DNA from 3 places in the Bradyrhizobium betae genome. Region 2 is predicted to be linked to each of the others. Evidence: riboswitches for the same ligand, from Rfam matches in the RefSeq annotation. Region 2 holds a riboswitch; each other region holds the start of a gene.
The links. A riboswitch is a leader RNA that binds a small molecule or an ion and turns the genes downstream of it on or off. The one in region 2 is predicted to bind cobalamin.
Positions count from the first base shown of each region.

Region 1 (8,773 bases), 1.3 Mb from region 2:
GCTCGTGATCATGAAGACCGGGCGTAATCTCGCAAAGGTACGCCGCGCGCTCGCCTGCGCCGGCCGGCTCGATGACGCCTGGCTGGTCGAGCGCGGCACCATGCCGGGCGAGCGCGTGGTGCGTCTTGCCGAGATCGATGCCGCCGATTGTCCTTACTTCGCGATCGTGCTCGTGCACGGCAAGGGCCGGCGTCCGGACGCCGCCGAATGACGGGCACGCTGACCATCGCGGGCCTCGGGCCGGGCAGCGATGCCCTGGTGACGCCCGAGGTCTCCGCCGCGCTTGCGGCTGCGACCGACATTCTGGGTTATGCGCCCTATGTCGCGCGCGTGCCGCCGCGCCCTGGTCTCAACTTGCGCCCATCCGACAATCGCGAGGAACTGCAACGCGCGAGCGAGGCGTTGCGGCTTGCCGCCGAAGGCGGGCAGGTCGTGGTCGTGTCCTCCGGCGACCCCGGGGTGTTCGCGATGGCCGCGGCCGTGTTCGAGGCGCTCGAACAAGCGCCGCAATGGCGGGAGCTTCCCATTCGCGTGCTGCCGGGCATCACCGCGATGCTGGCGGCGGCCGCCCGCGCCGGGGCGCCGCTTGGGCATGATTTCTGCGCGATCAATCTGTCGGATAATCTCAAGCCATGGGCGGTGATCGAGAAGCGTCTGCGGCTTGCCGCCGAAGCCGATTTTGCCATTGCGATGTACAATCCGCGTTCAGCGAGCCGGCCGGAAGGATTTGTCCGCGCGCTCGCCGTGTTGAAAGAAGCCGGCTGCGGCGAGCACCTGGTGATCTTCGCCCGCGCGGTCAGTGCCGCTGACGAGACAATCGAGACCGTGATACTGAACGACGCAACGCCAGAGATGGCCGACATGCGTACGCTCGTGATTGTCTGCAACGCGCAGACACGCCGTGTCGGCCGCTGGGTCTATGCGCCGAGGCAGGTCCGATGACCGAGCCACTGCATGACCTCCGCCACGCTCTCGACCCGCAATCGTTCGGGCAATCGTGGCCGCGCGATCATGATCACGGGCAGGCCGAGCATGCGGGCCGCGTCGATCTTGGCACGCGCACCGTCGCCGCCGGAATTGCGGGCGACGATCCAGGCAATGCCGCGCGTGCGCATCATCTGCAGTTCGCCGTCGAAGGTGAATGGTCCGCGCGACACGATCACGTCGGCCGGGAAGGGCAGCGCGGCCTCGGGCGGATCGACGAAACGCAGTGTGTAGGCGTGCTGGGGTTTGGCCGCGAATGGCGCAATGTGCTGGCGGCCGATGGCGAGGAATACTTTTGCCGGCGCCTCAGGCAGCGCGGCGACGGCGGCATTGACGTCGGCGACCTCGATCCAGGTGTCGCCGGGCGCCCTCGTCCAGGGCGCGCGCTCCAGCGCCAGCAGCGGAGTTCCGGTCTCCGTGCACGCATCGACCGCATGACGGCTCATCTCGGCGGCAAAGGGATGCGTCGCGTCGATCACATGCGTGATGCCTTCACCGCGAATGTAGTCGGAGAGCCCACTCACGCCACCGAAGCCGCCGATGCGGATCGGCAGCGGTTGGTCGGCAGGCGCGCGTGTGCGGCCGCCATAGGAATAGACGGCATCAATGCCCGCGCGCGCGATCGCCGCGGCGAGCAGGCTCGCATCGGCAATTCCGCCCAGAATGAGGGCGCGGTTCATGGCTAGTTCCTTGGCTGATCCCTGGCTGACCATCATCGGTATCGGCGAAGATGGCCTTGCCGGGCTGTCCGAGGCAAGCCGAAAGGCGCTCGACGATGCCGAAACCGTGTTCGGCGGCGAGCGGCATCTGGCGCTCGCCGGCCTGACCGGCCGCGGTCGCCCTTGGCCGGTGCCGTTCGATGCGGAAATCGTGCTGAGCCGCCGTGGCCGGCCAACCGCCGTGCTCGCCTCCGGCGATCCGTTCTGGTATGGCGCCGGCGCGAGCCTTGCCGAGAAGCTCCATAGCGACGAATGGATCGCGTATCCGGGTCCCTCGACATTCTCGCTCGCTGCTGCGCGGCTTGGCTGGCGTCTCGAATCGGTCGCGTGTCTTGGGCTTCATGCCGCCCCGTTCGAGCGGTTGGTGCCGCATCTGGCGAAAGACGCACGCATCATCTGTCTGGTGCGCGACGCAGCGGCAGTCGGCGATCTCGCGAAATGGCTGACGGAGCGCGGGTGGGGCTCTTCGCTCCTGTGGACTCTCGCTGCGCTTGGCGGTCCACGCGAAAGCATCGACCAGCATCGCGTCGACCTCTTTGCAGATGATCTTTCGGAGAAACTGGTTGCGGTCGCGCTGCTGGCGAGGGGAACTCAGGGCATTCCCCGCAACTCGGGACTGCCGGACGATCTCTTCGTCCACGACGGCCAGATCACCAAGCGGCCGGTGCGCGCACTCGCGCTCTCGGCGTTGGCGCCGCGCCCGGGTGAGCGGCTGTGGGACATCGGCGCCGGCTCGGGCTCGATCTCGGTGGAGTGGGCGCTGTGCGGCGGGACAGCGACCGCAATCGAGGCGCGCGAGGATCGTGTCGGGAATATCCGTAGCAATGCGGCGGCGTTCGGATTGGCGCATCGTGTCAGCGTCATTGCCGGGAAAGCGCCCGAGGCCCTTGCAGCGCTGGAGGCACCGGATGCCGTCTTTATTGGCGGTGGCCTCGATGGCGCGATGTTCGATGCCGTCTGGCCGCTGCTCGCGCCCGGTACGCGCCTCGTCGCTCATTCAGTGACGCTGGAAACGGAGGCGCTGCTCGGCGAGTTGCACCAGCGCCATGGCGGCGAGCTGATGCGGGTCGAGATTGCGCACGCCGCGCCGCTCGGCCGCTTCCGGTCGTGGGAGGCGGCACGACCGGTGGTGCAGTGGAGCACGGTTCGATGAAGGTCGCCGGACTTGGGTTCAAGAAGGATGTCACGCTGGCTTCGCTGCGCGAGGCGCTTCTGGCGGCTGGTGGTCCCGCGGGCCTTGCGGCGGTGGCGACCGTCAGCGACAAGGCTGATGCGGAGGTGCTCAAGCAGCTCGCGCGCGAATGCGGCGTGCCGATCAAGGCTGTTCCGGCCGACGTGCTCGCGAAGATCGACACGCCGACGCAGTCGAATCTCGTTGTGGAAAAGTTCGGCACGGGCTCGGTCGCCGAAGCCGCAGCGCTCGCGGCCGCTGGCCCTCGCGCGCGACTGATTGCGACGCGCGTGGTCTCGCAGGACCGGACCGCGACTGCGGCGATCGCCGAAGGAGACGGCGCATGACGGTGCACTTCATCGGCGCGGGGCCTGGCGCCCCCGATCTGTTGACACTGCGCGGCCGCGACCTGATCACCGCCTGTCCGGTCTGCCTCTATGCAGGTTCGCTGGTGCCCGAGGGTGTGCTGGCGCATTGCCCGCCCGGCGCGCGCATCGTCAACACCGCAGCCCTGTCGCTCGACGACATCATCGCGGAGATCGCTGCCGCGCATGCGGACGGCAAGGATGTCGCGCGGCTGCATTCCGGCGATCTCTCGATCTGGTCGGCGATGGGCGAGCAGCTCCGCCGCCTGCGCGCGCTCGGGATTCCCTGCACGGTGACACCCGGCGTGCCCTCCTTCTCGGCGGCCGCGGCTGCGCTGGAGGCTGAGCTGACGTTGCCCGGCCTTGCGCAGACGGTGGTGCTGACGCGCACGCCGGGACGTGCCAGTGCGATGCCCGAGGGCGAAAATCTCGCTGCATTCGCAGCGACCGGCGCGGTGCTCGCCATCCATCTGTCGATCCATCTGCTCGGCAAGGTCATCGCCGAGCTGATGCCGCATTACGGCGCGGACTGTCCCGTCGCGATCGTCTGGCGCGCGAGCTGGCCGGACCAGCGCATCGTCCGCGCCACGCTGGCGACGCTCGATGCCGCTGTCGGCGCCGAGATGGAACGCACCGCGCTCATCCTGGTCGGCAGGACGCTCGGCGCAGCCAATTTTGACGAGAGCCGTCTCTATGCCGCCGACTATGATCGCCGCTATCGGCCTGTCGGCGCCGAGCCGCGCTTTCCGGAGGCGTCGTGATGGCGGCCGGGCTCGTCATCTCCGCGCCGGCCTCCGGCGTCGGCAAGACCACGCTCACGCTGGCGCTCGCGCGCGCCTGGCGCAATCGCGGCTTGAACGTGCAGTGCTTCAAGAGCGGGCCCGATTATATCGACCCTGCCTTTCATGCCGCCGCGACGGGGCGAGCCTCGGTCAACGTCGATAGCTGGGCGATGGATCGCGCGACGATCGCGCATCTCGTCAGCCGCGGCCTTGATGCCGATGTCGTGCTTGCCGAGGGCTCGATGGGCCTGTTCGACGGCGTCGCCGCGCCTGGCGTCTCCGGCACCGGCGCCACCGCCGATATCGCGCAGATGCTGGGCTGGCCGGTGCTGCTGGTGATCGACCCTTCCGGGCAGGCGCAGACGGCGGCGGCGATCGCCGCAGGCCTGCGCGACTACCGGCCCGGCGTGCGGCTTGCCGGCGTCGTGCTCAATCGCGTCGCAAGTCCGCGCCACGAAAACCTTGTGAGGCATGCGCTGCTCGAGGCCGGCATCACCATGTTCGGCGCTCTGCCGCGCCATGCGGAGATCAGCCTGCCGAAGCGGCATCTCGGCCTGGTGCAGGCCGAGGAGCAGGCGGAGATCGGCTCGCTGATCGACGAGGCCGCGCGCTTCGTTGCCGAGCATGTCGATCTCGATGCGGTGTTGCGATCGGCCGCGGCCTGGTCACCGCAGCCTGCGGCGAACGGCCTGAACGTCACGCCGCCCGGGCAGCGCATCGCGCTTGCGCGTGATGCCGCGTTCTCCTTCGTCTATCCGCACATGCTGGAAGCCTGGCGCGCGGCGGGCGCCGAGATCCTGCCGTTCTCGCCCCTGGCCGACGAGGTGCCTGACGCAAGCGCCGATGTGTGCTGGTTGCCCGGCGGCTATCCCGAGCTTCATGCCGGAAAGATCGCCGCCAATGCGCAGTTCCGTGGTGGTTTGCGCGCCTTCGCCGAAACGCGGCCGGTGCACGGCGAATGCGGAGGCTATATGGTGCTGGGTGAAGGCCTCACCGACGCCGACGGCATCCGCCATGAGATGACGGGGCTGCTCGGCCTGGAGACGAGCTTTGCCAAGCGCCGCATGCATCTGGGCTATCGTCTCGCTGCGCTCGCTGCCCCGATGCCGGGGCATCGGGTCGGCGCACGGCTGCGCGGCCACGAGTTCCATTATTCGACGATCGTCGCGCAGCCGGATACGCCGCTCGCGGTGGTGCACGATGCGACTGGCGCCGTCATCGCCGAGACCGGCTCGCGCCGCGGACACGCCACCGGCACGTTCTTCCATCTGATCGCGGAGGACCGGTGAGCGGTTTTGTCACTTTCGTCTCCGCCGGCCCCGGCGATCCCGAGCTGCTCACGCTGAAGGGGGCCGCGCGGCTGCGCGAGGCCGACGTCGTGCTCTATGACGATCTCGCCTCCGGCGCGATCCTCGAACTCGCCCGGCCCGGCGCCAATCTCGTCGCGGTGGGGAAACGGGCAGGGCGGCCCTCGACCAAGCAGCACCACGTCAACCGTCTGCTGGTCGACTATGCTGCGACCGGCGTCCGTGTGGTGCGGCTGAAGTCCGGCGATGCCGGCATTTTCGGCCGCCTTGAGGAGGAGCTCGAGACGCTGCGCGAAGCCGGCATCGGCTACGAGATCATTCCCGGCGTCACCACGGCCTGCGTCGCTGCGGCGCAAGCCGGCATTCCGCTGACCCGGCGCCACACCTCGCGCCGGGTGCAGTTCGTCACCGGGGCCGATGTCACCGGTGAGCTGCCGCAGAACCTGAACTGGGCGGCGCTGGCCGATCCCGAAGCGACCACCGTGGTCTATATGGGCCGCCGCACCTTTCCGGCGCTTGTCGCGAAATTGATCGAACACGGTCTGGCGCCAGGCACTCCGGCGCTGTTCGCCGAATCTCTCGGGCGCCCCGATGAGCGGCTGGTCCGCACCACAATTGCCGAACTGGCGGAGCAGCTTGCGCGCGGCGGCGCGGCGTCGACGGCGGCCGTGATCCTGTTCGGTGCGCTGGCGGGGGATTATCCGTCATGATCGCTCCGGCCGCCGCTCGCCCCTTGACGCAGGCTCCGCGAAAGGGGCACACAGGAGATGCATGGTGCTCGACGCGGCGCAAAGCGCCGGAGCATAATCGGGAATGGGGATGGGCGGACCCAATTGCGGCGCCCCAAACCCCAGCCGCCCCCGCGACTGTAAGCGGTGAAGGGACTCCGAACCGCCACTGGGCCGCAAGGCTCGGGAAGGCCGGAGAACCCAGTGAGCCGCGAGCCAGGAGACCGGCCGTGCGTGTTTTGAGGCCAACGCCGTCGGGTGTGACGGCAGGAAGGATCTGAGCCATGCATATCGAACCCGGGATCGTGACGGGCGCCAAGCTCGTGTTGAGTTACGCAACGGGCATCGCCGCAGGCGGCGTTGCCCTGAAGCTCGCGGTCGAGACCGTGCGCGAGCAGGGCATCGGCTCGCTTGCGTTGCGCACCCTCGCCACCACCGCGCTCGTCTTCACCTTCTTCGAAATCCTGCCGCACTTCCCGGTCGGCGTCTCCGAGGTGCACTTCATTCTCGGCTCGACCTTGTTCCTGCTGTTCGGGGCGGCCCCCGCAGCTCTCGGCCTAGCCTTCGGTCTGCTGTTCCAGGGCGTGTTCTTCGAGCCGCCGGATTTGCCGCAATTCGGCATGAACGTCACGACGCTGCTGGTGCCGCTGTTCGCCATCCAGGCGATTGCGGCGCGGATCATTTCGCGCAACACCGCCTATGTCGATCTCAGCTATCGCCAGGCGCTGGCGCTTTCGACGACCTACCAGGCCGGCGTGATCGGCTGGGTCGCGTTCTGGGCGCTGTATGGCTCCGGCTTTGCCATGAGCAACCTCGCCAACATCGCGACCTTTGCGGCCTCCTATGCGCTCGTCATCGTGATCGAGCCGCTGGCCGATCTGGCGGTGCTGGCGCTGGCGAAGTCGCTGCGCGGCGTCACCGCACCCGGCCTCGTCACCCCGCGCCTGCACAACGCGGCCTGAGAGACAAGCGAACGGGCGGCCATCGCGGCCGCCCTTCGCACTCGCGATGCTCACGCTCTCCCTGATAGGCATCGGTTGCGGCGATCCCGAGCAGCTCACGCGCGCCGCGATCCGTGCCATCAACGCGGCCGATCTCGTCCTGATCCCGCGCAAGGGAAGCGCGAAATCCGATCTCGCCGATCTCAGGCGGACGCTCTGCACGGACGTGCTGACCAACGACAAGACTGGGATCGCCGAGTTCGATCTTCCCGTGCGCGACGCCGGTGAGGCGGACTACCGCAAGGGCGTAGACGATTGGCACGATGCGGTTGCCGCGACCTGGTCGCGGACGATCGCGAGCCATCTTGGCAGTGACGGCAAGGTCGCGCTGCTGATCTGGGGCGATCCCTCGCTGTACGATTCCTCGCTGCGGATTGCGCGGCGCCTTTCTCCCTTGCCTGATATCGAGGTCGTGCCCGGCATCACCTCGATCCAGGCGCTGTGCGCGGCGCACGCGCTGCCGCTCAACGACATCGGCGAGCCCTTTCTGGTCACGACGGGGCGCCGTCTGCGCGAAGGCGGCTGGCCACAGGGCGTCGACACTGTGGTCGTGATGCTCGACGGCGGCACCGCATTCCAGTCGCTTGATCCCGAAGGCCTGCAGATCTGGTGGGGCGCCTATCTCGGCATGCCCGACCAGATCGTCATGTCCGGCGCGCTGGCTGAGATCGGCCCGCGCATCTTGGCCGCACGCCAGGAGGCGCGCGAGCGGCATGGCTGGATCATGGATAGTTACATTCTCAAGCGCAGGCCGTAAGGCGAGCGAGGCAGCATGCTTCCCGAATGGGTCACTCGAAAATGCCCCGATGTCTCCGCGATCCATCGCGAGGCGGCGATCGCGCGGCAGGCGCAGCTGACCAAGCCGACCGGCGCGCTCGGCCGGCTGGAACAGCTCGCGATCGAGCTTGCGGGTCTGCAGGCGACCGAGCAGCCGCGCGCGGCGCGGGTGCCGATCATCGTCTTCGCCGGTGATCACGGCATCGTCGCGCAAGGCGTGTCGGCCTATCCGCAAGCCGTCACCATCGCGATGATGGCGAATTTTGCCTCCGGCGGCGCCGCGATCTCCGTGCTGGCGCGCGAGCTCGGCTCGAGCCTCGAGGTGGTCGATGCCGGGACGCTGGCGCAGGGGGAGATGACCGGGGTCGTCGCCGACAAGCCGCGCCATGGCACCCGCGATTTCAGCGTCGAAGCCGCGCTCACTGCCACCGAACTGGCGTTTGCCTTCGAAGCCGGCCAACGCGCAGTCGTGCGCGCGGAGGCGGGTCAGCCCGATCTCCTGATCTTCGGCGAGATGGGCATCGGCAACACCACGACATCGGCGGCGATGGCTGCGAGCCTTCTCGGCGTGAGCGCTGAGGAGATCGCGGGCAGCGGTACCGGCATCGATGCCGCTGGCCGCGCGCACAAGGCGCGCGTGATCGACGCTGCGATCGCGCGCCATGGCGTTGCCGGGGCCTCGCCCAAAAAAATTCTGTGCGCGGTCGGCGGACTCGAGATCGCGGCGATCTGCGGCGCGATCATTGCGGCAGCGCAACGCCGCATCCCCGTCTTGATCGACGGATTCATCGTCTCGGTCGCGGCGCTTGCAGCAGTGCGGCTCAATCCGTCGTGCCAGCCATTCCTGTTGCCGTCGCACCAATCGGCGGAGCAGGGGCACCGGCTGGTGCTGCGCGCGCTCGACGTGCAGCCGCTGATCAGCCTCGATCTCAGGCTCGG
Region 1 covers NZ_CP044543.1:728,338-737,110, reverse strand. Annotated here, with positions in the region: gene F8237_RS03820 (precorrin-2 C(20)-methyltransferase) at 1-211, shown strand, start outside; gene cobJ (precorrin-3B C(17)-methyltransferase) at 208-942, shown strand; gene F8237_RS03810 (cobalt-precorrin-6A reductase) at 918-1,664, opposite strand; gene cbiE (precorrin-6y C5,15-methyltransferase (decarboxylating) subunit CbiE) at 1,675-2,856, shown strand; gene F8237_RS03800 (cobalamin biosynthesis protein) at 2,853-3,221, shown strand; gene cobM (precorrin-4 C(11)-methyltransferase) at 3,218-4,000, shown strand; gene F8237_RS03790 (cobyrinic acid a,c-diamide synthase CobB) at 4,000-5,310, shown strand; gene cobA (uroporphyrinogen-III C-methyltransferase) at 5,307-6,038, shown strand; cobalamin riboswitch at 6,084-6,303, shown strand; gene F8237_RS03780 (energy-coupling factor ABC transporter permease) at 6,341-7,018, shown strand; gene cobF (precorrin-6A synthase (deacetylating)) at 7,065-7,814, shown strand; gene cobT (nicotinate-nucleotide--dimethylbenzimidazole phosphoribosyltransferase) at 7,830-8,773, shown strand, end outside.
Region 1: it holds a riboswitch for cobalamin, as region 2 does, so the genes downstream of both, F8237_RS03780 (energy-coupling factor ABC transporter permease) here and F8237_RS31805 (TonB-dependent receptor) in region 2, are expected to answer to the same signal.

Region 2 (10,317 bases):
GCGATGTCGCTTTTGGATGCCAAAGCCAAGCTGCTGATGTCGACACCGGCCGTGGGACCGATCATCTCGCTGACCTTTGCCAGCGCCATCGATGACCCCTCGCGCTTCAACTCGGCGAAGCGCGCGGGACCGTTGTTCGGCTTGACGCCGAAGAAGTACCAGTCAGGCGAGACCGACTACTGCGGCCGCATCAGTAAAAATGGCGACGCCTCCGTGCGCGAGGCGCTCTATGAAGCCGCCCACATCATCCTGACCAAGCCGATCAAGGGCTGCGCGCCGCTCAAGAGCTGGGCCATGCGGATCGCCAAGCGCGCCGGCATGAACAAGGCCAAGGTAGCGTTAGCACGCAAGCTCGCCGTGATCATGCTGCGCATGCTCAAGGACAACGCACCGTTCAGGACGACTGCCATGGCTTAAAGCAAGAGCACACAGATTCGGGCGGGCATCACACCAGCCTCCCCGAAGCGAAGTCCCTTCGCCGGGACGATGGATCAGGCCAGGCCGTCATCCGGGTTGTCGACGCATCCGTCGATGCGATCACGCTTCCGTAGATTGGCCGACCTGCTCCTCTCTAGAACCCCATCAGGCGACGGCCACCGCGCCGATCCCGTACAGAAGCAGGTTCCCGGCGAGTGGACGACGCAAAAAGGGATTGACTAACCAGGGCCCGTTACAGAAGCCCGGATGGAGCGCTACTCAGGTCGACATCGCGCCCTTGCGCCCGAACGGATCGACCAGGCGGACGATCTCGCAGGTAGCGACGAGGCCGGCGAGCCAGGCAGCGCTGGTCAGGCCAATGCGCGTCACGATGGCGGCGGTGAAGGCGCCCCCGCCGCCGAGCAACGGCGTCACGGCAAACAGTGCGAGCTCGTAGACCGCATAGGCGGCGACGAGCGTGATCGCCAGCATCAGCGGCGTGCGGCCCTGCGGCAGCATGCGCAGGATGCCCGACGCAGCAATGGTCGCGAGAAGCGCAGCGGCTCCGATGACAAGGCCCCAGGTGATGGTGCTGCCATCGATGGGATAGTGCAGCACACCAAAGCCGATGCTCTGGTTCACGAGCCAGGCGCCGGTGACGACGAGCAGCGCCGGACGCAGCGGGAGCATCGCCGCGGCGACGACGGCGAAAGCCGCGAACGGCGTGGCACAAGCGAACGCAAAACTTGCGAGCGCGCATGACAATGTCAGCAGCACGAAGCCGAACATCGGCGCAAGCCGCGGCGCGACCGGATGGAGCCGCAGACGGTCGCCATGAGACGGCAGGATGTCGAGAGCCATGGATAATCTCCTTCTGTTTGAATTCTAGTCCATTTGAGGGCGTATGACAGCCCCACCCGAGGTCAGAACGTGGCGCCGGCCTTGAGCAGCCAGGTGCGGCCGGGCAGCGGATAGGCGCTGAAGCGGCCGTCAGTGAAGGTGCTTGCGATCGCATAGTCGTAGTAGAGCGCGTTCAGCACATTGTTGACGCTCAGCGACCAGAAATAGCGCTCGACCCGGCCGCTGAGCTTGAGGTCGATCGTGCCGTTGGCAGGGATCGGCTTCTGGGTTCCCGCCTGGTCGTTGTCCATCCGCCGCTCGCTCCAGAATCGGGCGGTGGCATCGAGCACCACATAGTTCTGCCAGATGTTCCAGGTGACACCCGCGCTGGCGGTGTAGCGCGACACCAGCGGCACGTCGTTGCCGGTCCAGACGCCTTCGCGGAAGACGGCCCGCGTCACGGCCATGCCGGAACGCAGCAGCAGCGTATCGTTGACGCGGTAGGACAGACTGGTCTCCGAACCGTAACGGCGGGTCGGATCGAGATTGGTGTTGTAGAACAGGATCGGGTTGAAATGGATCTCGTTGCTGAGATCCATCAGATAGAGGCTGCTCTGCAATTGCAGCCCGCCCGCCTTGATGCGCAGCCCGCCCTCGGCGTCCTGCGAGGTCTGGGTCTTGAGCTGGAACGTCTGCGGGATCGCTGCAAAGGTGAAGGGGTCGAACGACGGACCTGAAGACACGCGCTCGTCGACGTCGGGCGTGCGGAAGGCGCGCGCGGCACGGCCGAACAACGAGACCGTGTCATTGAGGCGATGCTCGGCCCCGAGATGCAGCGCGTATTGGGTCTCGTTGCTGCTGAGCGGAAGCGCGCCGATATCGGCGTTGAACGGGGCTGCCGGATCGAACTTGTCGCGTGCCGAAAGGCTGATGGTCTGCACCCGCGCGCCGTAGGAGACGTCAGTGGCCGGCGCGACGCCCAGTGTGTGCTGAAAATAGCCCGCAACCGTCTGCTGCCTGAGGTCGTAAGTGTGCCAGGGCGCGAGCCCCTGCCCGGCACCGCGGTTCTGCCGAAAGCTCGCATCGTAATAGTCGATGCCGGTCAACAGTTGCGACGGCAGTCCCAGCAGCAGGCTCTTCACGCTGAGCCGCGGCGTGATCGACCAGGTCGTCAGATCCGCGCCCACATAGGTCGACGTGAACAACGCGGGCACCGGAATCGGGCTCGCAAAGAACGCGCTCTGCTGCTTCTTGTCGCGCACGCCGCCATCGACGATGAGATCGACGCCGTTGACCAGGGTCTTGGTGAAGCCCGCGGTGGCGCTGAAGCCTTGCTGGTTGGCGTAGTTGAAGGGCGTGCTGGTCCCCCTTCGGGCGGTTGCGAGTTCGTCGAGGCCGATGGAGGGATCGACGGTGCGGCCGCCCGGCAACCGCAGTTCCTGATCGTCGCCTGTCACGGTCAGGAAAGCGGTCAGGCCCGATGTCGTGTAGTTGAGATTGCCGACACCGTTCTTCTGAACATAGCGATTGTTGTCGCGGTAGCCGTCGGTACTGACGGCATTGCCGTAGAACGAGGTCGACCACGGCCCGGAATTGAGCGACGTCGAGACGTTGGCAAGCCTGGTGTTGAACGAGCCGAAGCCGGCCTCGATGCGCGCGGCCACGGGCGGTGCGCCGACGCCGTTCCTGGTGACGATGTTGATCACGCCGCCGACCGCATTGTCGCCGTAGAGCACCGCGCCGGAATTGCCGCGCGTGACCTCGATGCGCTCGATCGAATTGAGCGGGATGGTGGAGAGGTCCACCTGCGCCATGTCGATGTCGTTCAGCCGCCGGCCGTTGACCAGCACCAGCGTGTTGGCGGTGGCGAAGGCGCCGAAGCCGCGCAAATCGACGCCGGTCTTCGCGGCGACCGGCCCGCCATAGAGCGTCGTGATCTGAGCGCCCGGGACTTGCACCGCGATGATCTCGGCGAGCGTCTGCGACGGCGCATGTGCGATGTCCGCGGCCGTGATCACGGTCGTGGCGGCCCCGACAATGCCGCCGTTGCCGGCGACGGCTTCACTGGCGGCGCCGGAGGAGCCGGCCGCCGGCGCTCCGCTCCGGGCGACATTCGCGGGCGCGCGCCGGCTCGTCGTATCGCCGTCGCCAGTGGCCCGGGCGCGCGTGCGGTTCGGATCGTCGGGCCTCGTCACTTCGATCGGCGGCAGCTGCTCGGCGACGGCTTGCTGCGCGCGGGCGATCGATGGATCAAGCGAATAAAGGGACGTGGTCGCGAACAGGCCGGCGCTGAGGCGCCTGGCGGCAGAGACAATACGGGACACAATTGTAACCTCGGTGTGACGTCAGTGGCACGTCACAGCGAACGAGGTTTCAGGTCGGAGCGATGGACTGCTCCGGTGAAACCAATGTCTGTACTCCCCGACCGACATCTTCGCGTGTGACCACGGCTGACGGCAGGTCTCCTGGCTCGCGGGTCGTTACCTCTGCGTCGCCTTCCCGGGACCGAGATTCCCAGTGGCATATGACGAGAGATTCACCGCTTACAGTTGCGGGGGCAGCCATGGCATTGAGAAAAATCCCGGAGTTGGGACATTCGCGCACCACGTTCCCTTTTGATCTCCGTGAGGAGAACCGTCACCGAGCAATCTACGAGCCGGGCAAGCAGGGAGTCAATCGGCCGGTTGCATGAGCGCCGAAGCCCCGCACCGAAGATTGAGCTGGCGCAATCAGGCAGGTTCCATTCCGAAGCGCGTCCGCACCACCGCCCGCTCGCCGGCATACGGGCAAGCTACGCTCGCCCTCTTGACCGCTGGGCCTGGGCCGCGGCCACGTCGTGCGTCGGGATGTCAGCGCGCTTGATCGGCATCAGTTGACCGGACGCGGAAATGATGGCGGTCTCCTCGCGGCGGCAGCGCGGGCACATGAAGCGGACTTCGTGCGGGGACGCCGACCAGCTCGCGCGTTTCACATTGGCGGCCATCGGCCAGGCCTCGCAATGCGAGCACGACACCAGAAACCGACCGGGATCAAGCATCCCCATTCCATTGGACTCCGTGACCTGCCTGCCTGTTCTAATGATGATCCGACGCAATCGTTCCGGTGCCGGGGCACCGTCAGTCCAGTCACGGGGGAACGGGCGCCGCTCAGCGCGCGCCCTTGAGCGTGCAGGACGTCGAGCAGGTCACGGTGTTGCCGTGGTCGCACGCCTTGCAGGCCGCAACGCACTGACTGATGTCGCGGGGATTGTACGGGCTGTAGGTCCGCAACGCGCAGACCGGGGTCGAGCCGGTGATGTCCTGCTCCTGGTTGCAGGCTGCTGTCATCAGCGCGAGCACGATCACCGCAAGCAGACGCATGGGAGGGCCCTGTGAGGCACGATCAAACGACATCCGCGAGTCGCGCTGCATTGCAACGAGCCCCCGGCATTCCCGCAGCGGAGCAACCCGGCAAACATCTCCACGCGTCAAGGATGCGTGACAAACGTTAAAAACGGATTTCGACTGCGCGGCACCGCAATGGTTCCACGCTTCATGCCGCGCTTTGCATGTCCGGCGCTTATGTCAGGATCGACCTCAAGCCGCAGCCTTGGTCGCAGCAGTCTTGGTCGCGTCGGCCTTGGTGGCAATCTCCTGCCGCAGATCGACCGCCAATTGGCGACACTGCTCCGCCAGCTTCAGATAGAACTCGCGCTTGGTGCTGTCGGTGGCGAGCTGGGTGATCAACTCGCATTCGGCGGTGAGCGTCTCGAACCGTTCCAGCCTGTCCTCAAGATCTGTCATCGGCGTATCCCCATCAAACGCCTCAAGGACAGCAAACCTAAGCCCGGGAAATAGGTCACGGCGAACATCGTTATGGAGTAGAATCAATTTTCGTCGGCGCAGGCGGCGTGGAGACACCGCCGCGGCCGCTTACTTCTGCTCCAGCCGCCAGGCACCGTCCCACCCTTCGTCCGGCGGGCTGGCCTCGAACTGCGCGATGCGGGCGAGCAGCGTGCGTGAGGGACCGTCGCCGGGGACGGCTTCGAGCGCGGCGTTGAAGGCGACGCGGGCCTCGTCGAAGCGGCGGGCGCGATAGGCAGCGAGGCCTTCGGCATAGCGCGCGCGCAGGCTCGCTTGCGCCGTGCTGAGATCGCCTGCCCTGCCCATCACCTCGAAGATCGGCTGCGGCACACTCTGGCCGGCGACCACGACATGGTCGATCTCGCGCAATTCGAGGTTCGATCCGATCGCAGCCGCCGTCGCCTGCGCGATCAGGATGCGGGTGCCGTAGGTCTTGTTGACGGCTTCCAGGCGCGAGGCGAGGTTCACGGCGTCGCCCATCACGGTAAAGCTCATCATCAGCTCGGAGCCGATGCTGCCGGTCAGGACCTCGCCGGTGGCAATGCCGATCCGCAAGTCGCACGGCGCCGGCATGGCGCGGATGCCGAGCAGGTCGGGCAATTGCTTCTGCAGCGCGGGCACCTGGTCGGCCATGTCGATGGCGGCGAAACAGGCGAGCAGCGCCGGCTCGTCCTCCTCGATGAAGGGCGGGCCCCAATAGGCCATGATGGCGTCGCCGATATATTTGTCGATCACGCCGCGGTGCATCCTGATCGGAGCAGACATCACCGTGAAGTAGTGGTTCATCACCTTGACGAGGCCGCGCGGGGTCATGCCCTCGCTCATCGAGGTGAAGCCGCTCATGTCGGAGAACATGATGGTCATCACCCGGCGCTGGCCATCAATGGCGACTTCGGGCCGGTCTATCAGACCCTGCACTACCTTGGGATCGACGTAGCGGCCGAAGGTCTCGCGGATGCGCTCGTTGTGCCGCAACTGCTCGGTCATACGGTTGAAGGCGGCGGCGAGCTCGCCGATCTCGTCCTGGGTCGAGACCGTGATGGTCTTGTCGAAGCGGCCCGCCTCGACCTCGCGGGTGCCGGCGAGCAAGAGGCGCACGGGCCGCGTGATGCCGCTGGAGACGAGCAGCGCGAAGGCAAATCCGACAATTGCTGCGAGCAGGGTCACGGCTCCCGACACGATGATCGCCTGATATTGCCGGCTGATCACCTGCGAGGTCGAGAAGAAGACCTGCGTCAGCATATCGGCGCGGATCGCATCGACCTTCCGGTTGAACGCATCGCGCATCGTGTCAAGCTGTTCCAGCGTGACCCGGGCCTCGGTCCTCTCCTTGGCCTCCACCTGCTTGAGAAGTCTCGCATTGCCCTCGTCAAGATCGCGGCGCAGCTCGGTGACGGCGTTCTCGATGCGGACGTCGAGCCGGGCCAGCGCGGCATTGTCGGAATAGGTTCTGGGATCCTCAATGATGGCGTTGATGAGCTTACGCGCCGTTTCGGCCTCCTCCTCGAACTTGCGGTCCAAGGCATTGAAGTCGCGAAGCCGCGCCGCATAGGCGTCCTCGTCCGACGGCGACTCCATCCGGGTCATGACCATCCGCCGTAGCGACAGCGCCCGCTCCAGAGAGCGGATATTGGCCCGCGCCAGATGGCTATAGGCCGGGATGTAGCGATCGGTCAGCTCGCCGAGGAGGACGCCGACCTGGCTCGACATCACCATCGACAGGATCGAGGTGACGAGCATCAGGACGATCAATCCGAGGGCGATGCCGACGATTTTGCGCCGGATCGACTGGTTGAAAAGCGGCATGGGGGCTGGGCAAACGCTGAAAGGAGGTTCAGGGAACTCATTACACCGGATTTCGCCGCGGGAACACGCGCAATCTGTCCGTTCACGGCGCCGTGGGCCGTGCGCAACCGTCGCGCGAGCCCCATTCGTTAACAAAGGTTAAAATCGCTGTCTTTTCCGATTTCGGAAGTTCCAGAGTTCCCATCTGTATTTTGCCGCATTGTTGCGGGAGCGTGAGAAATGCGAAACGATGTCGCGACATCGTCTGGTTGTCGTCTTTGATTCTCGAGCCGCATGTCGTCGCGGACTTTGGTTTGTACTGGTTTCGCAGGGGGACCACGCAATGAACCAGTGCCTACGCTCGCTCGCGTGTGTCGTTGCCGTGGCCGCGATGGCCCTCCTTCCCGCCGAGCTGGCGGCTAAGAGCAGTCACAAATCGTCCGCGTCGAAGAAGACGCATGAGGCGAAAGCAGGCAAGCAGCGTCACGCTGCGGCGAAGTCGCGCCACGGCAAGCACGCCGAAGCCAAACGCAAGTCGAAGAGCGACGACGAGGCCTCGGACAAGCCGGCGGCGCCGCCGCTCACCGGCGATCTCGCCGCGCTGAAGGACGCGATCGATCTAGCGCGCAAGGGCAAGACCGATGAGGCGAGCGCGGCGCGCGAGCGCATTGCCGATCCCGCCGGGCAGAAGCTGGCCGACTGGTTCATGCTGCGCCATTCCGAGAGCACCGCGAATTTCAAGCGCTACGCCGCCTTCCTCGCCGCCAATCCGGACTGGCCGAGCCGCGCCCTGCTCCGCCGCCGCGCCGAGGCGCGGCTGTGGCAGGAGAAGAGCGATGCGGCCATCGTGCACAAATTCACCATGGACCGGCCGACCAGCGCCAAGGGCAAGTTCGCGCTCGCCCGCGTGCTACTCGCTGAAGGCGACAGCGACAGAGCCGCGCGTCTCGTCCGCGAGGCCTGGCGCACCGACGAGTTGTCGGAACGCAGCGAGGAGGATTCTTACGAAGCGTTCCGCGATCTGCTGACTGCAGACGACCATCGCGCCCGCATGGACAAGCGCCTTGGCGCCAAGGACTATGCCGGTGCGCGGCGCGCCGCCAAGCGCCTCGGCGAGGATGCGCTTGCGATCGTGAAGGCCTGCGCCGCTGTCACCGGCAAGGCCAGCAAAGCCAAGGACTATCTCGAGGACGTCTCGACCGAAGCGCGCCGCGATCTCGGCTATGTTCTCTGCCGCGCGCAATGGCATCTCCAGAACGACCGCATCGACGACGCAGCCGAGGTGATTTTGGCCGCCGCGCCCGACACGATGGCGGCGCAGGACACCGACGCCTGGTGGCGCGAGCGGCGCCTGCTCGCGCGCAAGTTGCTCGACCAGGGCAAGTCGAAAACCGCCTACGACGTGGTTCGCACGGCGGCCGTCCCGGCCATGGAAGTCTACCGGGTCGACCATCATTTCATGTGCGGCTGGATCGCGCTGCGCTATCTCGACGATCCCAGGACGGCGCTGGCTCACTTCGCCGCCATCGACGAAGGCTCCACCAATCCGCTCGCGCTGTCGCGTGCGCATTACTGGCGCGGCCGCGCCGCCGAGGCGATGAATGCAGCGGCAGACGCGCGCCAGAGCTATCAGGCCGCGGCGCGCTATCCGACCGCCTATTACGGCCAGCTGGCCCGCGCGAAGCTCGGCCTCGACCGCATCGAGCTTCGTCCGCCCTCGCCCGTGCTGGCCGCAGCCGACACCCCGCCCTCGGACGAGCGCGTGCGCGCCGCCGAGATGCTCTACGGCATCGGCGAGCGCGACATGGTGTTCACCTACGCCGAGGACTTCGCCAGGGAGAGCACCGACGTTGCGGCGCTGGAGGCGCTCGGCGAACTCGCCAGCCGTCGCAACGATGCGCGCGTGATGCTGGAGGTCGGCAAGTCGGCGCTGGCGCGCGGGCTCGCGCTCGACCACTACGCCTTCCCGACCATCGGCATCCCCGAGCACAAGCAGGTCGCGCCCGCGATCGAGACCAGCGTGATCTATTCGGTAGCGCGCACCGAGAGCTCGTTCGACCAGCGCGACAAGTCGCCCGCCAACGCCGTCGGCCTGATGCAGGTGACGCCGGAAGCGGGCCGCGACACCGCGAAGCGCTTCGGCCTGACCTATGACTGGGACAAGATGGTCTCCGATCCCGTCTACAACACGCAGATGGGCGCGGCCGAGCTCAGCGCGCTGCTGTCGGAATATCGCGGCAACCAGATCATGACCTTCGCCGGCTACAATGCCGGCCGCGGACGTGTCCGCGAATGGGTGCAGGCGCGAGGCGACCCACGTGATCCCAAAATCGATCCGGTCGACTGGGTCGAGCGGATTCCACTGTCGGAGACGCGCAACTACGTCCAGCGCGTGATCGAGAACGTGCTGGTCTACCGCGCGCGGTTCGAGGGCAGCGGCGCGGTCGCCGGCAAGAGCGACCAGCGCGTGGTGACGAAGGATGCCGCTGCGGTGGCGGCGCCCGTAGAATAAACACCGGATTCGTAGGGTGGACTAGCCCAAGGCGTAATCCACCTCTTCTCGTGCAGCAAAGAAGGTGGTGGATTACGCTTCGCTAATCCACCCTACGCAGCGACGTCCCCGCTCACTCCACCTTGATGTTCGCCGCCTTGATGATCGGCCACCATTTGGCGATCTCGGCCTTCTGGCGCGCACCGAGCGCTTCGGGCGTGAGTTGATCCTGCGGCGTCATCTCGAGGCCCTGGCTTTCGAGCTGCTTCCTCACGGCGGGATCGTTCAGCGCCTCCACGGCTGCGGCGTTGAGCCTGGTGACGATCTCCTTCGGCGTGCCCTTCGGCACCCACAGGCCAGACCACAGCGTCATGTTGAAGCCCTTGAGCCCCGCCTCCCCCGCGGTCGGAATCTCGGGCGCCGAGGCGAGGCGCTTGTCGTCGGTGATGGCGTAGGCGCGGATGGTGCCGGCGCGGACCTGGGTGATGGAGTTCGAGGTCTGGTCGACGATGACGTCGATCTGGCCTGCGATGAGATCGTTCAGCGCGGGCGCAGTGCCACGGTACGGCACGTATTGCAGCTTGATGCCGGACACGCTCTCGAAATAGACGCCGGCGATGTGGCTGCCGGAGCCTGCGCCGGCCGTGCCCGCGGTCGGCGGCGACGGCCGCGACTTCAGCCATTCGATCAACTCTTTCAGCGAGGTCGCGGGCACTGCGGTCTTGCTGACGACGATCATGGGGTTGCTGGGCAGCAGCACCACCGGTTCGAGATCGGCGACGAGATCGTATTTGAGCTTGTAGACGGCGCCGTTGGCAACGTGGGTGCCGAGATGGCCGAACGAGACAGTGTAGCCGTCCGGCGCCGACTGCACGGCGCGGCCGACGCCGATGGAGCCGCCCGCGCCGGTAACGTTTTCGATCACCAGCGGCTGGCCGAGCG
Region 2 covers NZ_CP044543.1:6,600,326-6,610,642, reverse strand. Annotated here, with positions in the region: gene F8237_RS31815 (IS110 family RNA-guided transposase) at 1-417, shown strand, start outside; gene F8237_RS31810 (hypothetical protein) at 697-1,278, opposite strand; gene F8237_RS31805 (TonB-dependent receptor) at 1,341-3,581, opposite strand; cobalamin riboswitch at 3,696-3,910, opposite strand; gene F8237_RS31800 (hypothetical protein) at 4,049-4,294, opposite strand; gene F8237_RS31795 (hypothetical protein) at 4,404-4,616, opposite strand; gene F8237_RS31790 (hypothetical protein) at 4,833-5,039, opposite strand; gene F8237_RS31785 (adenylate/guanylate cyclase domain-containing protein) at 5,169-6,905, opposite strand; gene F8237_RS31780 (lytic transglycosylase domain-containing protein) at 7,228-9,396, shown strand; gene F8237_RS31775 (tripartite tricarboxylate transporter substrate binding protein BugD) at 9,509-10,317, opposite strand, start outside.

Region 3 (10,317 bases), 1.3 Mb from region 2:
CTCGACTCCATGATCGGCCATCGCAGCGAACGGCACGCAGCCTTCGGCTGGGCTGCGGCCCGCATCGACGATGTCGCCAATTTCATTCCGGCGCGCCTGACCGGATTCCTGTTCGTGCTGCTGGCGCCAAGGCGATCCGAGGCGCTGTCGTGCATGACGCGCGACGCGCGCCGGCATCGCTCACCCAATGCCGGCTGGCCGGAAGCGGCGATGGCGGGCGGGCTCGGCGTGCGGCTCAGCGGCCCCCGCATCTATCACGGCAGCACCACCCACGAGCCCTGGCTCAACGAAGGCGCGCGCGATCCGCTCGCCGCCGATATTGGCGAAGGATTGACGGTCTACCGCCGTGCCATGCTGCTGCTCGCTGCTGTGCTTGCGATCCTCGCCTTCGCGTGAAAGAACGGGGCATGCGCGAGCACGGTGGAAATCTCGATCTGGCCCAGCAGCGTTTTGGCGGACGCGCCGAGCACTGGATCGACCTCTCGACGGGGATCAACCGGCTGCCTTATCCGGTGGGCGAGGTGAGCGCGCATCATTGGCAGGCATTGCCGTCGCGCGCCGAAATAGAAGCCCTGCACGACGCGGCGCATCACGCCTATCGCACCAGCGCGCCGGTCGTGGCGACGGGCGGTGCGCAGGCTGCCATTCAACTGTTGCCGCAACTGGCGCCACCCGGCCGGGCCCGCATCCTCGCGCCGACCTACAATGAATATGCGGGCGTGCTGTCGGCCGCTGGCTGGGACGTGCAGGAGGTCGGCGAGCTCGCCGCGCTGGCGGGCGCGGATGTTGCGATCGTCGTCAACCCGAACAATCCCGACGGCCGATGCCATCCCGCAAAGGATCTGCTCACGCTGCTGCCGCGCGTCGGCCGTCTCGTCATCGATGAAAGCTTTGCCGACGCCGTTCCGCAACTATCGCTGGTGCGTGAGGCGGATCGGCCGGGACTGCTGATCCTGCGTTCGTTCGGAAAGTTCTATGGTCTGGCCGGCCTGCGGCTCGGCTTCGCGATCGGCAATGCGGCCGACATCGAGAATCTGGCGACGATGTCGGGTCCATGGCCGGTCTCGGGAGCTGCGATCTCGATCGGCTGCCGCGCCTTGCGCGATGATGCCTGGGCCGAGGCGACGTCAGCGCGGCTGGCGCGCGACTGTGGTCGCCTCGACGACATCGCGCGATCGCAAGGCTGGCGTCTCGTCGGTGGCACATCGCTGTTTCGTCTCTACGAGACGCCTGATGCGCTTGCCGCGCAGGAACAACTAGCGCGCGGCCAGATCTGGTCGCGTGTGTTCGCGAGAGAGCCGGGATGGCTGCGCCTCGGACTTCCCGGCAACGAAGCCGAATGGACGCGCCTTGCCGAGTTGCTAGCGCGCTAGCGCAAGCAGGCCCTCGACGTCGAGATGCTGTTCGATGTGATCGGCGAGCGCGTCGAGCGCGCTCTCGACCCTGGCGTGATAGGGCTCGTCGCCGGCGGCAATGTCGAGCTTGGCGAGATACGCCTTGCGGAAATCATCCGATGTGAACAGGCCGTGCAGATAGCTGCCCTGCACGCGCCCATCGCGCGAGATCGCGCCTTCCGGCTCGCCGTTCAGCTTCGCGAAAGGGCGGGCGCGATCGGGCCCGTCGGTGCGGCCGATGTGAATCTCGTAGGCCTCGATCGGCTGCTCCGTGGCGGCGTGCACGGCCGCGACACGCGTCAGCGTCTTCTGCGGGGTCATCACCGTATCCACGTTCAGAAGCCCGAGGCCCGGCGTGTCGCCCGCGGGGCCCTCGATGCCATCGGGGTCGGCGACGCTGCGGCCGAGCATCTGATAACCGCCGCAGAGGCCGAGCACATGGCCGCCCCTGCGGTGATGCGCCAGCAGATCGATGTCCCAGCCCTGCGCGCGCAGGAAGGCGAGATCGCCGCGGGTGGATTTTGAGCCCGGGATGATGACGAGCCTGACATCGCCGGGGATCGCTTCGCCCGGACGCACCATGATGAGATCGACGCCGGGCTCGAGCTTGAGCGGATCGAGATCGTCGAAATTAGCGATCCGCGACAGCGCAAGGCAGGCCATCTTGCATTGGCCCGGCTTGCGCGCGTCGGTGAGACCGAGTGCGTCCTCGGCCGGCAGCTCGCCGGCGCGGGCGAACCAGGGCAACACGCCAAGCCCGCGCCAGGCCGTCGTCTGCTCGATCAGCTTGTAGCCATCGTCGAACAGCGTGGGATCGCCGCGAAACTTGTTGATGACAAAACCCTGGATCATCGCGGCGTCGTCCGGGTCGATCACCGTCTTGATGCCGACGAGCTGGGCGATGACGCCGCCGCGATCGATATCGCCAACCAGCACGACGGGGACGTCGGCCCTGCGGGCAAAGCCCATATTGGCGATGTCGGCCTTGCGCAGGTTCACCTCGGCGGGGCTGCCGGCACCCTCGACAAGCACGAGATCGGCGCGCGCCTTCAGGCGCTCGAAGCTTTCCAGCACGGCGCCCATCAGCGAGGGCTTCATCGCCGCGTAGTCGCGCGCACGCGCAGTCGCGACGCGCTTTCCGTGGACGATGATTTGCGCGCCGACATCGGTCTCGGGCTTGAGCAGCACCGGGTTCATGTCGGTGTGCGGCTCGACCCCGGCGGCGAGCGCCTGCAGCGCCTGGGCGCGGCCGATCTCGCCGCCATCGACGGTGACGGCGGCGTTGTTCGACATGTTCTGCGGCTTGAAGGGGAGCACGCGCAAACCGCGCCGCGTGAAGGCGCGCGCGAGGCCGGCGACGATGAGCGACTTGCCCACGTCCGAGCCGGCTCCCTGGATCATCAATGCGCGCGCCATCGCGACTATCTTCAGAACTCGACGCCGGCTTGCGCCTTGATGCCGGAGCGGAAGGGATGCTTGACCAGCGTCATCTCGGTGACGAGATCGGCGATCTCGATCAGTTCGTCCTTGGCGTTCCGTCCGGTCAAAACGACATGCGTCATCGGCGGCTTCGAGGTCGTCAGGAATTCGACGACCTCGGCGATGTCGAGATAGTCGTAGCGCAGCGCGATGTTGATCTCGTCGAGCACGATCATGCGCAAATCGGGATCGAGGATCAGCTCCTTGGCCTTCTCCCAGCCGGCGCGTGCGGCGGCGATGTCGCGGGCACGGTCCTGCGTTTCCCAGGTGAAGCCTTCGCCCATGGCGTGGAACTGGCAGAGGTCGCCGAAATGGCCGGTGAGCAGGCGGCGTTCGCCGGTGTCCCAGGCCCCCTTGATGAACTGCACGACCGCGCAGGGGAAGCCATGGGCGACGCAGCGGACGATCATGCCGAAGGCCGAGGAGGACTTGCCCTTGCCGGCGCCGGTGTGGACGATGATGAGGCCTTTTTCGCCGCTCTTGGTCGCCATGATCTTGTCGCGGGCGGCCTTCTTCTTTGCCATTTTCTGGGCGTGTCGGGCGTCGGTTTGCTCACCCGTCTGGGTATCCGGTTCAGGCGTCATCGGTCCCGGTCCTTCGGCTTGACAAGAGGCGGCCGGGGGCAAATGGTGGCCCGGCGTTGGTTCCTGTCCTATGACAGGCGAAGAGGGAATGCGATAGGGTCCGAATCTGCAAGATTTGGGTCCAAACTGCAGCCGCCCCCGCGACCGTGACCGGAGAGATGTCCAAAGCCACTGATCCCCCCAGGGGATCGGGAAGGCGGGGATCGAAGGGCCAAAAGCCCTGCTCCGCAAGCCGGGAGACCTGCCAGCGCGGACGATTTTTGGACCGGCGGACGGGGTGTTCCGCGACGGGGAAAACGGGCCTTCGGGGGAATGGTCCGTGTGCCTCTTCGCCTCCCGCTGAATATCCTGGAAGAGGCGATGACCGTCACACTTTACGTCTGCATTACCTGCCGCGCCGGCGAGACGCTTGGCGAGGGCGAGGCCACGCCCGGCAAGCGCCTGCATGGTGCGATCCTCGACGCAGGCGTGCCCGACGGTGTCGCGGTGGTTCCCGTCGAATGCCTGTCTGCATGCAGCCAGGGTTGTTCGGTCGCGCTCAGCGCGCCCGGACGTTGGTCCTATGTCTATGGCCGCCTCTCGGAAGCCCATGCGAACGACGTCGTCGCCGGCGTCGCCGCCTATGCGGCCGCGCCGGACGGTCTCGTGCCCTGGCGCAGCCGCCCCGAAATCTTTCGCAAGCAGTCGCTCGCGCGCATTCCCCCCATTGTCGTCGTGCCGGAGGCAGCCGAATGAATTCGCTCGCAAAGGTTCCGGTGACGGTGGTCACGGGTTTCCTCGGTTCCGGCAAGACGACGCTGATCCAGCACCTGCTCGCAAACCCTGACGGCAGGAAGCTCGCCGTGCTCGTCAACGAGTTCGGCAGCGAGGGCGTCGACGGTGAGATCCTGAAGTCCTGTGCAGATGCCAATTGCCCGGAAGACAACATCATCGAGCTCGCCAATGGCTGCATCTGCTGCACCGTCGCCGATGATTTCATTCCGACCATGGAGAAGCTGCTGGCGCGTCCGGTGCGGCCCGATCACATCCTGATCGAGACCTCGGGCCTGGCACTGCCGAAGCCGCTGCTCAAGGCGTTCGACTGGCCGGAGATCCGCTCGCGCATCACCGTCGACGGCGTGATTGCGCTGGCCGATGCCGAGGCCGTGGCGGCGGGTCGCTTCGCACCCGATCCGGATGCGGTCGAAGCGCAGCGCGCGGCGGACGAAAATCTCGATCACGAGACGCCGCTGTCGGAAGTGTTCGAGGACCAGATCGCCTGTGCGGATATCGTTCTGCTGACCAAGGCCGATCTTGCCGGCGCGGCGGGACTCGAAGCCGCCAGGGCTGTGATCACCGCCGAGATGCCGCGCCGCGTGCCGATGCTCTCCGTCACCGACGGCGCGATCGATGCCCGCGTGATCCTCGGTCTCGGCGCTGCCGCGGAGAATGATCTTTCCGCACGCCCCTCGCATCATGACGGCGAGGAGGATCACGAGCATGATGATTTCGCCTCCGTCGTGATCGATCTTCCTGAAGTCACCGACATCGACGCACTGGTCGCCTCGGTGCAGCGTCTGTCGCGCGAGCAGAACGTGCTGCGCGTCAAGGGCTATATCGCAGTGGAAGGCAAGCCGATGCGCCTGTTGCTGCAAGCGGTCGGCGAGCGCGTGCGCCACCAGTTCGACAAGCCCTGGGGCGCGGGCAGCAGGCAGTCGAAGCTCGTTGTGATCGGCGAGCACGGCGATATCGACGAGGCCGCGATCAAAGCGGGACTTGGTGTCTGATGCACGTCGTCTTCCGCGAGAGCCGCGGTCTCGAGGAGACTGCGACGCCAAGGGACATCGGCCAGGACGCGGCCGATCTCGTGGTGCTCTCGTATTCGGATTCCGATCTGGCCGCGTTCGCGGCCGGCTGGCGGCGCGGCCGTGACAGCCTGCCGTCGCTGCGGCTCGCCAATCTTTCGGAGCTGCGCCATCCGCTGTCGGTCGACACCTATGTCGAGCGCACCCTGGCGCAGGCGCGCGGCATTCTGGTGCGCCTGATCGGCGGCGAGTCCTATTGGTCGTATGGTCTCGCGGCTCTTCAGCAACTCGCGAAGGATCGTGGGATCGTGCTCGCCGCGCTGCCGGCCGATGGCCGCGACGATACACGGCTCGACGCATATTCGACCTTGCCGGTCTCGACGCTGCGGCGGCTGAAGGTGCTGTGCGACACCGGCGGTCCTGTCGCGGCTCAAGCCGCGATCGCGCAGCTCGCGCTGGCTTCGGGGCTCTATGCTGGACCGGTCGTCGGCGAGACGACCGTTCCCGAGATGGGTTTTTACGATCCCGCGCGCGGCGTCATCGCGGCAACGCCGGCGAGCGGCGCGAAGCCACGCGCGCTCGTGACGTTCTATCGCTCCTATCTCACCGCCGCGGATACCGGCCCGGTCGATGCCCTGATCGCCGCGTTGCGCAAGAAGGGGATTGATGCCTACGGCGTGTTCGTCACCTCGTTGAAGGCCCCAGGGGTTGCGGATTGGCTGCGGGCGCATCTTGCGACAAATCCTCCGGCTGCGATCGTCAATGCGACCGCGTTCTCGGCGCTGGGTGACGACGGCTCGACGCCGTTCGATGCCGCATCCTGTCCGGTGTTCCAGGTCGCGCTCTCCACGGCACGGCGCGATGACTGGGCGAGTTCGCTGCGCGGTCTGTCGCCGGGCGATCTTGCGATGCATGTGGTGCTGCCCGAGGTCGACGGCCGCCTGTTCGCGGGCGTGGTCAGCTTCAAATCGGCCGGGATGCGCGATCCCGACCTGCAATTCTCGCACCTTGCCCATCAAGCCGATGACGAACGCGTGGAAGCTGTCGCCGCGCGCGTCGCGGCCTGGCGACGGCTCGCAGAGACGCCCGCCGGCGACAAGCGGCTGGCGATCGTGCTGTCGAACTATCCGGGACGCCCGCACCAGATCGCGCATGCGGTTGGCCTGGATGCGCTGGCGTCGGTCGAGGCGTTGCTCTCCGATCTCGCTGCGGCCGGATTCGATGTCGCGCCCGTTCCGGCACTTGGCAAGACGTTGCTGAAGCGAAACTTGACCTGGAGTGTCGCTGAGTATCGCGTAGCGCTCTCGCGCCTGCCGCAAGGCCTGCAGGATGATCTCGCGCAAGCCTGGGGTGCTCCGGAGAACGATCCGGGCTGCCGCGATGGCGCATTCCATTTCGCCGCGATCCCTTGCGGCCGATCCACCATCGCGGTCCAGCCCGAGCGCGGCGATACGACGACGCGGGATGGCGACTATCACGATCTCGCCCGCACGCCGCGCCACGCCTATGTCGCGTTCTATCTCTGGCTCCGGGAACAGCGCTGCGACGCGCTCGTGCACATGGGCGCGCATGGCACGCTGGAATGGCTGCCCGGGAAATCCGTGGCGCTGTCATCGAGCTGCTGGCCGGAAGCCCTGATCGGCGATGTGCCCGTCATCTATCCCTTCATCGTCAACGATCCCGGCGAGGCCGCGCAGGCCAAGCGGCGCATCGGAGCTATCACCATCGGCCATCTGCCGCCGCCGCTCGCAGCGTCTGCGGTGCCGGAGAGCCTCCGCCGTCTCGAACAGCTCCTCGACGAATATTCGACGGCCGATGGTCTCGACCCCGCGCGTCGCCAACGATTGATCGCCGCGATCCGTGACGAGGCGCGCGCGGCGGGTCTTGAAGACGATCTTGGTCTGGATGCCTCGGCCGCACCGGCCGAGGCGATCCCGCGGATCGATCGTTTCGTCTGCGATCTCAAGGAAAGCCAGTTCGGCGACGGCCTGCACGTGTTCGGCCGCGGCTCCTGCGGCGACGCGGAGCGGGACGCGCTGCGGGCCGCGCTGGCCGGCCAGCGCGTCGCGCCGGGACCGTCGGGCTCGCCCTATCGCGGGCGCCAGGACGTGCTGCCGACCGGGCGCAATCTGTTTGCCGTTGACCCGCGCGCCGTGCCGACGCCGTCGGCGCACGCGCAGGGCATCAAGCTCGCCGAAGAATTGCTGCGTCGTCATTTGCAGGATCATGGCGACTGGCCGAAAGGGCTCGTCGTCGATCTCTGGGGCTCGGCGACGATGCGCACCGCGGGCGAGGAATTCGCCATGGCGCTGCATCTGGCTGGGCTTGCGCCGCGCTGGGACCACGCCTCCGGCCGCGTCACCGGTTACCACATCATCGCGCCGGCCGAACTCGGCCGCCCCCGGATCGACGTGACGCTGCGCGTGTCGGGCCTGTTCCGCGATGTCTTCTCCAGCCTTGCGCAATTGTTCGAGGCCGCTGCCGAGGCGCTCGCGGGCCGCGAGGAGGAGGGTGATGAAAATCCCTATCGCCACCGCGCCTCCCGCGTGTTCGCGCCGCGGCCGGGACAATATGGTGTCGGCCTCTCGGCGATCCCCGATGCCTTCACGCCCGAGACCCGCGATGCAGCCGGCGAGGCCTGGCTGTCGGCATCGTCCTGGGCGTTCTCCGCCGATGGTGAGATCAAGCCCGATCGCGCCGGCATCGAGGCGCGACTCACGTCTGCCGACGCCTTCGTGCACGTTCAGGATTTGCCGGAAACCGATCTGCTGCTTGCCGCCGACTATGCCGCGCATGAAGCCGGCATTGCGGCGGCAGCCGTGCATCTCGGCGGAACGGCGCCGTCGCTCTATCACCTCGATACGACGCGGCCCGAGCGGCCGCATGCACGGACGCTGACCGAGGAAATCTCCCGTGTCGTTCGCGCGCGCGCGGCCCATCCGGGCTGGATCGCCGGCATGATGCGCCACGGTTTTCGCGGCGCCGCCGAGATCACGGCAACGCTGGAGCACATGGCCGCTTTTGCCCACCTGGCCGACGCCGTGCCGCCGCATCTGTTCGATCTCTATTACGATGCGACGCTCGGCGATGCCGATGTTCGCGCCTTCATGGCCCGCGAGAATCCGGCGGCGCTCGCCGCAATGGAAAGCTGCTTCGCGCGCCTGCACGACGCCTCGCTCTGGCGAACGCGGCGCAATTCGATCGCGGCTGCATTGCGGGAGGCGTCATGAGCGCGGCTTCGGTGAAGGGCTGGTGTCCTGGTGCACTGCGCCCGATGCAATCGGGCGACGGGCTCGTGGTCCGCGTGCGTCCGTTCGGCGGTCGTCTCGAAGCCGGGCAGGTCGCCGGGCTTGCCGAGCTCGCCGAACGCTACGGCAATGGCCTCGTCGATGTGACCAGCCGCGCCAATCTCCAGATCAGGGGCGTGACCGAACAGAGCCATCGCCGGCTGCTCGATGGACTTGCATTGCTGAGGCTGCTCGATCCCGACACCGCCATCGAAGCCCGGCGCAACATCCTGGTGACGCCGTTCTGGAACTCCGGCGACGAGACGCAGGCGCTTGCCGCGGAACTCGAGGAAGCGCTGGCGGACAGCGCGCTCGAGCTTCCCACCAAATTCGGCTTCGCCATCGATGACGGAAAATCGCGCGTGCTCGCCGGCGATTCCGCCGACGTGCGCATCGAACGCGACCGGGACGGCCGTCTGCTGGTACGGGCCGACGGCGCAAAGCTTGGCCGTTCCGTTGGGCGTGGAGAGGTCGTGAGCACCGCGCTCGCATTCGCTTCTTGGTTCATCGCCTCCGGCGGCGCGAAGGGCGGGCGAGGGCGCATGGCGGCGCACATCGCGGCCGGCGCGGCGTTGCCCCAGGCATTGGACGGCGAGACCGAGCCTGCTCCCGTGATGGCCGCGTCGCGGCCTGGGCACTATCCGCACGGCGCCCTGGTCGGCGTTGCGTTCGGACAGATGCTGCACACGACGCTGCATCAATTCTCCGGCTGCGGTCATGCGCTGCGCATGACGCCGTGGCGGATGGTGCTGAGCGAGGGCAAGCGCGAGATGCCGAGCGGGGCGGGCCTCATCACCGAACCCTTCGATCCGGCGCTACGCGTCATTGCCTGCAGCGGCGCGCCGCGCTGCCGCGAGGCCCACGCCGACACGCGGGCGCTGGCGGCGGCGCTCGCGCCGCGCATCGCGCTCGACACGCGGCTGCACGTCTCCGGCTGCGCCAAGGGCTGCGCCCGTTCCGGCGCGTCCGCGGTGACGCTAGTGGCGACCAGCGCCGGCTTCGACCTCGTCCGCGGCGGCTCGACGCGCGACGAGCCCGTCCTGCGTGGGCTCAACGGCGCCGATATCGTCAGCGATCCCTCCATCCTGGTCGGAGGGCACTGATGCCGCACGTCTACGAAACCGATGGTGCGGCGATCTACCGGCAATCCTTTGCGACCATCCGGGCCGAGGCGGATCTTGCGCGCTTCACGGCGGATGAGGAGCAGGTCGTGGTGCGGATGATCCACGCCGCCGGCATGGTCGGCCTGGAGGCACATATCCGTTTCACATCAGGCATGGCGACCATTGCGCGCGCGGCCTTGCAGAAGGGCGCGCCGATCTTGTGCGACGCGCGCATGGTCTCGGAAGGAATTACACGCGCGAGATTGCCTGCGGCCAACGCCGTCATCTGTACGCTGGGCGACGAAGCCGTTCCGGCGCTCGCGCAATCCATGCGCAACACCCGCTCGGCAGCGGCGCTGGAGCTGTGGCGGCCGCATCTGGGCGGTGCGATCGTCGCGATCGGCAACGCGCCGACCGCGCTGTTTCATCTGCTCAACATGCTGGATGACCCGGATTGCCCGCGGCCCGCGGCGATCATCGGTTGCCCGGTCGGCTTCGTCGGCGCAGCCGAATCCAAGGCGGCGCTGATGGCCGATCCGAAGGTCGCCGCCCTGACGGTCGAGGGCCGTCTCGGCGGCTCGGCGATGACCGTTGCCGCCGTGAACGCGCTGGCGAGCCGGAGCGAGTAGCCATGGGACGCATCATCTGTTGCGGTCTCGGCCCTGGCGATCCGGATCTGATGAGCG
Region 3 covers NZ_CP044543.1:737,577-747,893, reverse strand. Annotated here, with positions in the region: gene cbiB (adenosylcobinamide-phosphate synthase CbiB) at 1-396, shown strand, start outside; gene cobD (threonine-phosphate decarboxylase CobD) at 408-1,373, shown strand; gene F8237_RS03855 (cobyric acid synthase) at 1,362-2,810, opposite strand; gene cobO (cob(I)yrinic acid a,c-diamide adenosyltransferase) at 2,822-3,457, opposite strand; cobalamin riboswitch at 3,498-3,720, shown strand; gene F8237_RS03845 (DUF1636 family protein) at 3,818-4,192, shown strand; gene cobW (cobalamin biosynthesis protein CobW) at 4,189-5,223, shown strand; gene cobN (cobaltochelatase subunit CobN) at 5,223-8,471, shown strand; gene cobG (precorrin-3B synthase) at 8,468-9,631, shown strand; gene F8237_RS03825 (precorrin-8X methylmutase) at 9,631-10,260, shown strand; gene F8237_RS03820 (precorrin-2 C(20)-methyltransferase) at 10,263-10,317, shown strand, end outside.
Region 3: it holds a riboswitch for cobalamin, as region 2 does, so the genes downstream of both, F8237_RS03845 (DUF1636 family protein) here and F8237_RS31805 (TonB-dependent receptor) in region 2, are expected to answer to the same signal.